Regions from separate parts of the Halopseudomonas phragmitis genome, predicted to be linked through region 3. Evidence: predicted binding sites of a transcription regulator. Region 3 holds the regulator's gene; each other region holds the start of a gene.
The links. The regulator FliA, encoded in region 3, starts transcription of late flagellar genes. The targets are predictions, from matches to a motif close to CTAAAGTTTNNNNNNNNNNNGCCGNTAA.

Region 1 (3,210 bases), 1.4 Mb from region 3:
ACGCAAGAAGCCGGGCATACGCCCGGCTTCTCAACATCAAAATGCTTAACCAAGCTACTCAGCCAAGTAAGCTCAACACAGCCTGCGGCAACTGATTGGCCTGAGCCAGGATCGAAGTACCGGCCTGCTGCAGAATCTGGTTCTTGGTCAGATTCGCAGTCTCGGCGGCAAAGTCGGTATCCTGGATACGACCACGGGCTGCCGACACGTTCTCGGCAATATTCTGCAGGTTGGCAATGGTGTTCTCGAAGCGGTTCTGCACCGCACCGAGGTCGGCACGCTGAGAGTCGATCATACGAATCGCCTCATCAATCACCAACACGGCAGCCTGGGCTCCATAGGCAGAAGTGATGTCGATGGCACTGACAGTGCTGTCGGCAGCCGCTGCCGCATTCGTGGCATCAAGCGTAATATCGGCCAGAGTGACTTCAGCTGGCAGCGAGGTAAACTCGATACCCGTAACGGCCGGGCCGTCACCATCTGCATTCGAGTTGGTAATTACTTGCCAGGCATCATTTTCGTCCTTCTGTACACTCACTCCCAGATTGGCGTCGTTAACAGCAGCTGCCAATTTGGCCGTGATAGTCTCAGCATCATCGGAAGCACTCAACTCAACACTCAACTCCACCGGATCAGCGACCCCATCCAGCGTCACCTCAATGGTAGCCGTCCCCCCAACATAATCTGCTGGCGTACCGATTGCCGCAGTCCCAAAAGCCTCGGTATAGAAAGTACCATTCAACGAAGTCGAACTCATTTCGCCAATACCGACACTGATGATTTCGTTGGCCGCCGAGCCGACCTGGAAGCTGGTCACGCCAAAGTTGCCATCCAGCAGCTTGCGACCACCAAAAGTGGTGGTGTTGCTGATCCGGTCGATTTCCTTCTTCAGCTGAGTCACTTCAGCATTCAGCGCTTCGCGCTCGGAAGTGCTATTGGAGCCGTTGGCCGACTGCAGGGCCAGATCACGCATACGCTGCAAAATATTGGTCGACTGTTGCAATGCACCTTCGGCGGTCTGGGCCAGCGAGATACCATCATTGGCGTTACGCACTGCCACATTCAGACCATTGACCTGGCTGGTCAGACGGTTGGCGATCTGCAGGCCGGCAGCATCATCTTTGGCACTATTGATGCGCGAACCGGTGGACAGACGCTGCAAGGAAGTCTGCAGCGAGCTGGCGGAGCTGTTGAGGTTACGCTGGGTATTCAGCGATGCTACGTTGGTATTGACGGTCAGGGACATATAGTGCCTCCGATAGTGGCGATTGCCCAGTATCCACTCCATGGTTCGACCGAGGTCGGGCAACCATGAAATCTGCGTTCAATCCCTGTATCGGCAGCCACTGACAAAGCTTTAGGCCAGCACCGGCAATTCTTCGGGCAGCAAAAAGCCGGGCGCAGGCCCGGCTTTGCCCCACCACAAATACAACTTACTGCAACAGACTGAGTACGGCCTGGGGTAACTGATTGGCCTGAGCCAGGATCGAGGTTCCGGCCTGCTGCAGAATCTGGTTCTTGGTCAGCGTCGCTGTCTCCGCAGCAAAGTCGGTATCCTGAATCCGCCCGCGCGCTGCCGAGACGTTCTCAGCAATATTCTGCAGGTTGGCAATGGTGTTTTCGAAACGGTTCTGCACCGCACCCAGTTCGGCGCGCTGGGCATCGATCAGGCGGATGGATTCATCAATCACCAGAATTGCCGCCTGAGCTCCCGCCACATCGCGAATATCCAGATCAGCAATAGTGTTGTCTGCCACCGGTGTAGCAGCCGACAGGTCAACAGTAGTGAATGTCGCACCTGAAGCTGGAGTGGAGTCACCAAAAGTGATGGTCTGCAAATCGCTGACCGTTGGATCATTGGCATCAGTGCGCGAAATCACCTGATAGTCACCATCAGCATCAAGGTGCACACCCACACCGATATTGGCGTCATTGATTGCCGCTGCCAGTTTGGCGGTAAGAAGATCACCAGTATCGCCAGCTTTCAGTTCAACCGTGATGGTTGTGTTCTTGCTGGTGTCAGTAAACACCAGATCAAGAGTAACCTGGGTATCGACAGTTACCGTACCAGCCGCATCACCAAAAGCTTCCGAGTAGAAGTTGGTTTGCAACGACTGAGCACTCATTTCGCCAATGCCAACACTAATGATCTCATTGGCCGCCGAGCCAACCTGGAAGCTGGAAATACCAAAATTGCCATCCAGCAATTTGCGTCCACCAAAGGTAGTGGTGTTACTGATCCGGTCAATTTCCTTTTTCAGCTGACTGACTTCGGCGTTCAGCGCCTCACGCTCAGAGACGCTGTTGGAGCCGTTGGCCGCCTGCAAGGCCAGATCGCGCATACGCTGCAGGATATTGGTCGACTGCTGCAGAGCACCTTCGGCGGTCTGTGCCAGCGAGATACCGTCATTGGCGTTGCGTACCGCCACGTTCAGGCCATTGACCTGACTGGTCAGGCGGTTGGCAATCTGCAGGCCAGCAGCATCATCCTTGGCGGAGTTGATGCGCGAGCCGGTGGACAGACGCTGCAAAGAAGTCTGCAGCGCATTGGATGAAGTATTGAGGTTACGCTGGGTATTCAGCGACGCCACATTGGTGTTCACCGTCAGGGACATGTCTTGCCTCCATTGTTGCCTGTTGCCCGTACCGCGATCACCAGGCAGCCATGCAATCTGCATTCAACGAATATTCGGCATCGATGCAGACGAACGACTGCATTGCCGCTTTTTAATGTCACAAGGTTGAATGAGCAGGAAGTGTGCCAACAACAATAAAGCGCCCAACCACGGCCACTTACAGCCAGCCAGACCGACTGACTGCCGAGATATTCCGGCAAACTTTTGCCGCGCAGGCAAGCGCCTGCCGCAAATACACACAAGCCGGGCATAAGCCCGGCTTGTGTTGAAAACCAACCCTACTGCCAGATCAGCCCAGCAGACTGAGTACCGCCTGCGGCAACTGGTTGGCCTGGGCCAGGATAGAGGTACCGGCCTGCTGCAGAATCTGATTCTTGGTCAGGTTCGCAGTTTCCGCGGCAAAATCGGTGTCCTGAATCCGTCCACGGGCGGCCGACACGTTCTCGGCAATGTTTTGCAGGTTGGCAATGGTGTTCTCGAAGCGGTTCTGTACCGCACCGAGGTCAGCGCGCTGGGAGTCGATCATCTTGATCGCATCATCGATAACCAGCACTGCTGCCTGCGCACCTGAGGC
Region 2 (3,210 bases), 1.2 Mb from region 3:
CCGCCGACTCGGATTCAGATCCGGAAGCTGCCGACCAGCTCACGTAGTCGGTTGACCTGCTGCTCCAGTGAGGTACAGGCGCGCAGGGTCGATTGCAGGTTTTCCACCCCTTCCTGATTGAGGGTGTTGATCTCGGTGATGTCCATATTCAGGCTTTCGATCACCGATGTCTGTTCTTCGGTGGCGGTGGCGACCGACTGATTCATGTTGTCAATCTCGCCAATCCCCTGGGTGATCTCTGTCAGCCGCTGCCCGGCCTGACTGGCTACTTCGACGCTGTGCTCGCTGTAGCGCTGACTCTCCTCCATGTTTTTCACCGCGGTGCTGGCATCGCTGCGCAGTTCTTCAATCATGTCATGGATTTCCTTGGCCGAGCTCTGAGTCCGGTGAGCGAGGCTGCGGACCTCGTCAGCGACTACGGCAAAACCGCGACCGGCCTCACCGGCACGGGCGGCTTCGATCGCCGCATTGAGTGCCAGCAGGTTGGTCTGCTCGGAAATCCCCTGGATAACGTCGAGGATCTTACCGATATCTTCGGTGCGGTGGCTCAGGGACTGGATGGTCTGGCTGGAAGCGGTGATCTTGGCCGACAGGTCCTGCATGGCCTGAATGGTCTGGGCCACGACCTGACTACCCTGGTCGGCTCCACTGCGCGCGCCGCTGGCCTGCTGTGAGGCATCTGCTGCGTTGCGGGCAATTTCCTGGGCGGCGGCGCCCAACTCATTGATCGCGGTGGCTACGCTGTTGGTGCGACTGGCCTGTTCATCTGAGCTGGCCATATTGGCATTGGAGGCGTTGACCACATTCAGTGCGACATCGTTGAGTTCCTGGCTGGTGGTTGCCACCTGGCGAATCGAGGCGTGAATCCGCTCAACGAACTGGTTGAAGGCGGCAGCCAGGCGGCCAAATTCGTCGCGGCTGGTGACCGGCAGGCGGCGGGTCAGATCGCCTTCGCCCTGGGCGATATCTTCCAGCGCCGAGCCTAGCGAAGTCAGGGGTGTTAGCAGGTAGCGAATCAGCAGGCTGAGCAGCACGACAATGGCGATCAGGGCAATCAGTGCGGCGATCAACGCGGAAATACGGAAGCTGGTCAGGCTGGCAAAGGCCTGATCACGACTGATCGACAGCCCGACATGCCACTCCACGCCTGGCAGTCCTGTGACCGGGATGAAGGTCAGCAAGCGGGCTTCGCCGCCCATTACTGCATCCTGTAGCTCGCTGTTGATGCGTGGCGTGTCTCCAGGGTAGATCTGGCTCAGAGTCTGGGTTTGAAGGCTGGCATTGGGGTGTACCAGAATGGTGCCATCGCGGTTGACCAGGAACGCATAGCCCATGCCGTTGAAGTCCAGTGCGTTGATGATGGTCGAGATAGTTTTCAGGTTCAGGTCACCACCCACCACATCGTTGCCCGACGGGGTGGCGATGGTCATGATCAGGTCGCCAGTGGCGGCGTCGGTGTAAGGCTGGGTAAGAACGGTACGTCCGGCGGCCTTGGCGTCCCTGAACCAGGGCCGGGTGCGTGGATCATAGTCAGCCGGCATTTGTGAGTCCGGCCGCATGGTGAAGGCGCCGTTCATTTCGCCCAGATAACTGAAGTCGAAGGTGCGGTTGAGCGTGCGTTCTTCCAACAGCTCAATCATACGACTGCCATCGTCGGCGGCCAGATTGGAGGCCAGGTTCTCGAGTAACAGAACCCGGCCCGACAGCCAGTTGCTGATATTGGCCGCAGTCAAGCCGCCAGCATCACTCAGATAAGTGCGCAGATTGTCCTGCAGCGTCTTGCGCTGCAGGTAATCGTTGTAAAGGGAAAATGCCGAAAAGGCCGCGATTACCACAAGGCAAGCGGCGATCAGGATTTTCTGGCTGAAACTGAGTTGGTTGGGCATGGGGCGCAAGTCTCGTTAAAACAGAATAGGAAAGCATCACCTTGATAACGTCCAGGCGGCCAAAAACTTTAATCAGGGGGAACGCAGTGTTGTTTTTTTTGCCCCAGTCAGATGTCTGGTGATGGCGCTAAGCTATCATTGGCGGCGAGTCGGTTTCAGTTAACCGACAAAGGGTTCGCATTATAACCGTGAGCGCGATCATTCGGGCGCTCGTTCATCGATTAGGGATTCTTATGCTGTTGAGAAACTATTCCATCGCTGCCCGGCTGGCGGCGGGTTTTGCCGTGATGGCAGTAATTGTTTTGTTGTTAGGTATGCTGGGCATGCGTGAGATGGGACAGATGCGCCAGCAGGCTGAGGAGGTGGACAGCCACTGGGTGCCCGGCATGCAGTTGATCAACAGTTTTGGTCAGAACTTTATGCGGGTACGGATTTTTACCCTGCGCATCATGCTGGATGAGGACGGCAGCGATGCGGCCAGGCTCAACACGCAGATCAACGAAATGACTCGGCAGGTCGATGCCGACCGGCAGCGCTATGCAGCTCTCATAAGTTATCCGGATGAGCAACGCTTGTTCGAACAATTCAACCGCGGCTACGAGGGTTACCTGGCGGCCCAGCGTGAGGCATTGGATCTGGCATTGAACAATCGTTTTGATCTGGCCCTACAGCATGTTGACCAGGTATTGAATCCGCAGGCCGATCAGGTGACCCAGGCACTGCTGGCCCTGGAGCGTTATACGGTTGAGAGGGTGGGCGCTGCCGCCGATGAGTCTGCGGCGAGCTACTCCAGTGCGCGCAGCATGGTGATAGTTGCGGTCATTCTGGCGGCTCTGCTTACGGTTTTGCTGGCCTGGACCCTGACCCAGAGCATTATCGGTCCAATTCGCCAGGCCGTGCAGGTCAGTGAAACTGTGGCCAAGGGGGATCTGACCCGCTTGATCCAGGTTCAGGGTCGGGATGAACCGGCCCGCCTGTTGCGGGCGCTGGCGAGCATGCAGGAGCAGTTGCGCGACACTATTGTGGGCATTTCCAACTCCTCGACCCAACTGGCTTCGGCGGCCGAAGAGTTGAACGCCGTGACCGAGGATGCCACCCGTGGCCTGCAGCGCCAGGATGATGAAGTTCAGCAGGCGGCTACGGCGGTCAACGAGATGACTACCGCTGTCGAGGAAGTGGCCAGCAATGCTGCGTCCACCTCGGATCTCTCACAGCAGGCTACCCGGATTACCGAAGAAGGGCGTCAACAGGTCGGCAATACCCTGACCAGCATAGGAAAACTGACTGAAACCATCGGTGCTTCGGCAGATGAAGTACAGGATCT
Region 3 (3,210 bases):
CCGCTTGATCACCTGACCGGTCAGGTCCTGATAATCCTGGGCCAGCAGAATTTCGTTGAGCTGCGAGCTAACAGCACTGCTGGATTGCTCGGTCTTGGCCAGAAAATCGCCAATGCGTCGGTACAGGTCACGGAACTCGGTGGCGGCGATCTCGCGGCGCTGCAGGCGCTCCCAGTCGGCGCGCAGGGTTGCCGCTTCCTGGCCAAGCTCAGAAACAATCGGCGCGCTGCTCTCAACCAGATCCATGGTCCGGTTGGCGGCCTTGTCGGTCAGCTTGACCACATAGTCGAGATGGTCGGAAGCATCGGTGATCTTGGAGCTGTCGTTGCCTTCTTCGAGCGCATGGGTGGTGTCGATCTGAAAATTGACGATCGCACTGTGCAGCGCCCGGGTGAGCTTGCCGACCTCATGGTACAGACCGCGGTCACGGGCCTGATTGATGGCATGGATGACCAGTACGGCTTCGGCAAACTCGCCATTCTCCAGGTAGCTGACCAGCTGCCGCGCATTTTCCTTGAGGGAATGTTCGAATTCCTGGGCGGTTTCCTGACCGGGATCCTTACTTAACGCCATAACCTTTACCCCGGGTTGTGTTATTTGGCCTGAACGCGCTCGAAAATCTTCTCGATCTTCTCTTTCAAGGCTTGCGCGGTAAAAGGCTTGACCACGTAACCGTTGACCCCGGCCTGAGCCGCTTCAATGATCTGGTCGCGTTTGGCTTCAGCGGTAACCATCAGCACCGGCAGGTGCTTGAGGCGCTCGTCGGCCCGCACTGCGCGCAGCAGGTCAATGCCGCTCATGCCCGGCATATTCCAGTCGGTCACCAGAAAGTCGAAGTTGCCACTTTGCAGCATGGGCAACGCCGTGGTGCCATCATCGGCTTCAGCCGTGTTGGTAAACCCCAGGTCACGCAACAAATTCTTGATGATGCGCCTCATCGTCGAAAAATCGTCAACGATGAGAATTTTCATGTTCTTGTCCAAGTAGACCTCCGTACAAACCAGGGGAAATGCAGGCTCGCTCGCTGCTCACCCGTTGCCATGTTCAAGCCTGTCGAACCACCTAAGGAAACACTGAAAACCCATATTGCCAGCTATCATCCGCCTTGCGTCAGGCCCAGGCGCATTGTCCGGATGCTGGCGATAAAATCAATCGTCGCGCCAATCGGCCAGGCGGGCCCGCAGACGAGCGGCGCACTGGCTGTGCAACTGACTGACCCGTGATTCACTGACCCCCAGTACGGCGCCGATTTCCTTGAGGTTCAATTCCTCGTCGTAATACAGCGACAGCAATAGGCGCTCACGCTCGGGCAACCCCTCGATCGCATTACTCAAGGCGACCCGAAAGCGCTCATCCTGAAGCCCGCCCAGAGGCTCAGCCTCGGCCTGAACATCGGTCGGTGCTCCGGACTCAAGCAAATCATCAAAACTGAATAGCTTGCTGCCGGCGGTATCGTTGAGGATCGCGTAATATTCCTCAAGACTCATCTCAAGTTCGGCAGCAACTTCATTATCTTTAGCGTCACGCCCCAAACGAGCCTCAACCGAGCGGATCGCATCGCTGACCAGGCGTGTGTTGCGGTGTACTGAACGCGGAGCCCAGTCACCCTTGCGCACTTCATCCAGCATGGCCCCGCGAATGCGGATGCCGGCGTAGGTTTCAAAGCTGGCGCCCTTGCTGTTATCGAACTTGCGGGATGCTTCGAGCAAGCCGATCATACCGGCCTGCATCAAGTCTTCAACCTGCACGCTGGCCGGCAACCGACCGAGCAGGTGATAGGCAATACGTTTGACCAGAGGAGCAAATTGCTCGACCAGTCGATCCTGATATTCGGCTGTGCTCTGCGCGCGGGTATACATGCTCACTCCACCAGCCAGTGCCGTCATGCGTCGGATCCGACTTGCTGAACCAGACGCTCCACGAAAAATTCCAGATGGCCGCGCGGATTGGCGGGCAAAGGCCAGCCATCGACTTTCTGGGCAATCGCCCGAATCGCCATGGAGGCCTTGCTGCGGGGATACAGGTCATATACTGCGCGCTGCTTCTGCACCGCCTTGCGCACCATCTCGTCAAATGGCACCGCTCCCACATACTGCAGGGCTACATCCAGGAAGCGGTCAGTCACCTTGGTGAGTTTAGCAAACACCGTGCGACCTTCCTGTGGGGTATTGACCATATTGGCCAGAACCCGGAAACGGGTCATGCCAAAATCGCGGTTGAGCAGCTTGATCAGCGCATAGGCGTCGGTAATAGAGGTAGGCTCGTCACAGACCACCACCAGCACTTCCTGGGCGGCGCGCACGAAACTCAGTACCGAATCGCTGATACCGGCGGCGGTATCGACGATCAGCACATCCAGGTCATCGCCAATTTCGCTGAAGGCCTGGATCAAGCCAGCATGCTCCTGGGCATTGAGATGGACCATGTGCGACACGCCGGAAGCGGCCGGTACCACCCGTATTCCACCAGGACCGGAGATCATGACATCCCTGAGATCACAACTACCTTCCAGCACGTCAGCCAGGGTAGCTCGCGGCTTGAGCCCCAACAGCACATCGACATTGGCCAGGCCAAGGTCGGCATCCAGCAGGACCACACGTCGCCCGAGCTCGGCCAGGGCCAGGCTGAGGTTGACCGACACATTGGTCTTGCCGATCCCGCCCTTGCCGCCGGTGACTGCGATCACTTGAACCGGATGTTTGCTTCCCATCTCGTTGTATACCTTGCCTTAGTAAAATCTCAACTTGCGCGTTGTTTATGCAGTATACCGGCAAAAACGTCAGCCATAGCCTGATCTGCGGGTGCTTCGTTGCTGGCCAGGCTTACAGCCCGGCTGACCAGTTGGTGCCCCACGGCCCGGTTGAGGTCATCGGGGATGCGCTGGCCATCGGCCAGATAGGCTACCGGTAAACCGTGCTCCATCGCCAGCCCCAATGCTTCACCCAGAGTAGCCGCCTCGTCCACCTTGGTCAGAATACAGCCTGACAGCGCGCAACGCTTGTATGTGTGATAGGCAGCCTTGAGTACTCGGTGCTGGCTGGTTGCAGCCAGTACCAGCAGTGTGCGCACTTGGCTGCCCTGGGCTGCCAACTCACTGAGCTGATTGTTCAGGTGCGGATCATTGGCCTGCAGGCCGGCGGTGTCGATCAGCACCAGACGCTTGCCGGCAAATTCGTCGAGCACCTCGCTCAGACTGTTCTGCTCATCGAC

Region 1: the regulator FliA is predicted to act here: its motif matches at 1,334-1,361, upstream of BVH74_RS09615 (flagellin).
Region 2: the regulator FliA is predicted to act here: its motif matches at 1,931-1,958, upstream of BVH74_RS10525 (methyl-accepting chemotaxis protein).

What each region holds. Positions count from the first base shown of each region.
Region 1 covers NZ_CP020100.1:2,090,643-2,093,852, reverse strand. Annotated here, with positions in the region: gene BVH74_RS09615 (flagellin) at 59-1,246, opposite strand; gene BVH74_RS09610 (flagellin) at 1,434-2,615, opposite strand; gene BVH74_RS09605 (flagellin) at 2,926-3,210, opposite strand, start outside.
Region 2 covers NZ_CP020100.1:2,269,033-2,272,242, forward strand. Annotated here, with positions in the region: gene BVH74_RS10520 (hypothetical protein) at 1-47, shown strand, start outside; gene BVH74_RS10525 (methyl-accepting chemotaxis protein) at 15-1,886, opposite strand; gene BVH74_RS10530 (methyl-accepting chemotaxis protein) at 2,120-3,210, shown strand, end outside.
Region 3 covers NZ_CP020100.1:3,509,311-3,512,520, forward strand. Annotated here, with positions in the region: gene BVH74_RS16235 (protein phosphatase CheZ) at 1-573, opposite strand, end outside; gene BVH74_RS16240 (chemotaxis response regulator CheY) at 594-971, opposite strand; gene BVH74_RS16245 (RNA polymerase sigma factor FliA) at 1,149-1,886, opposite strand; gene fleN (flagellar synthesis regulator FleN) at 1,883-2,710, opposite strand; gene flhF (flagellar biosynthesis GTPase FlhF) at 2,740-3,210, opposite strand, start outside.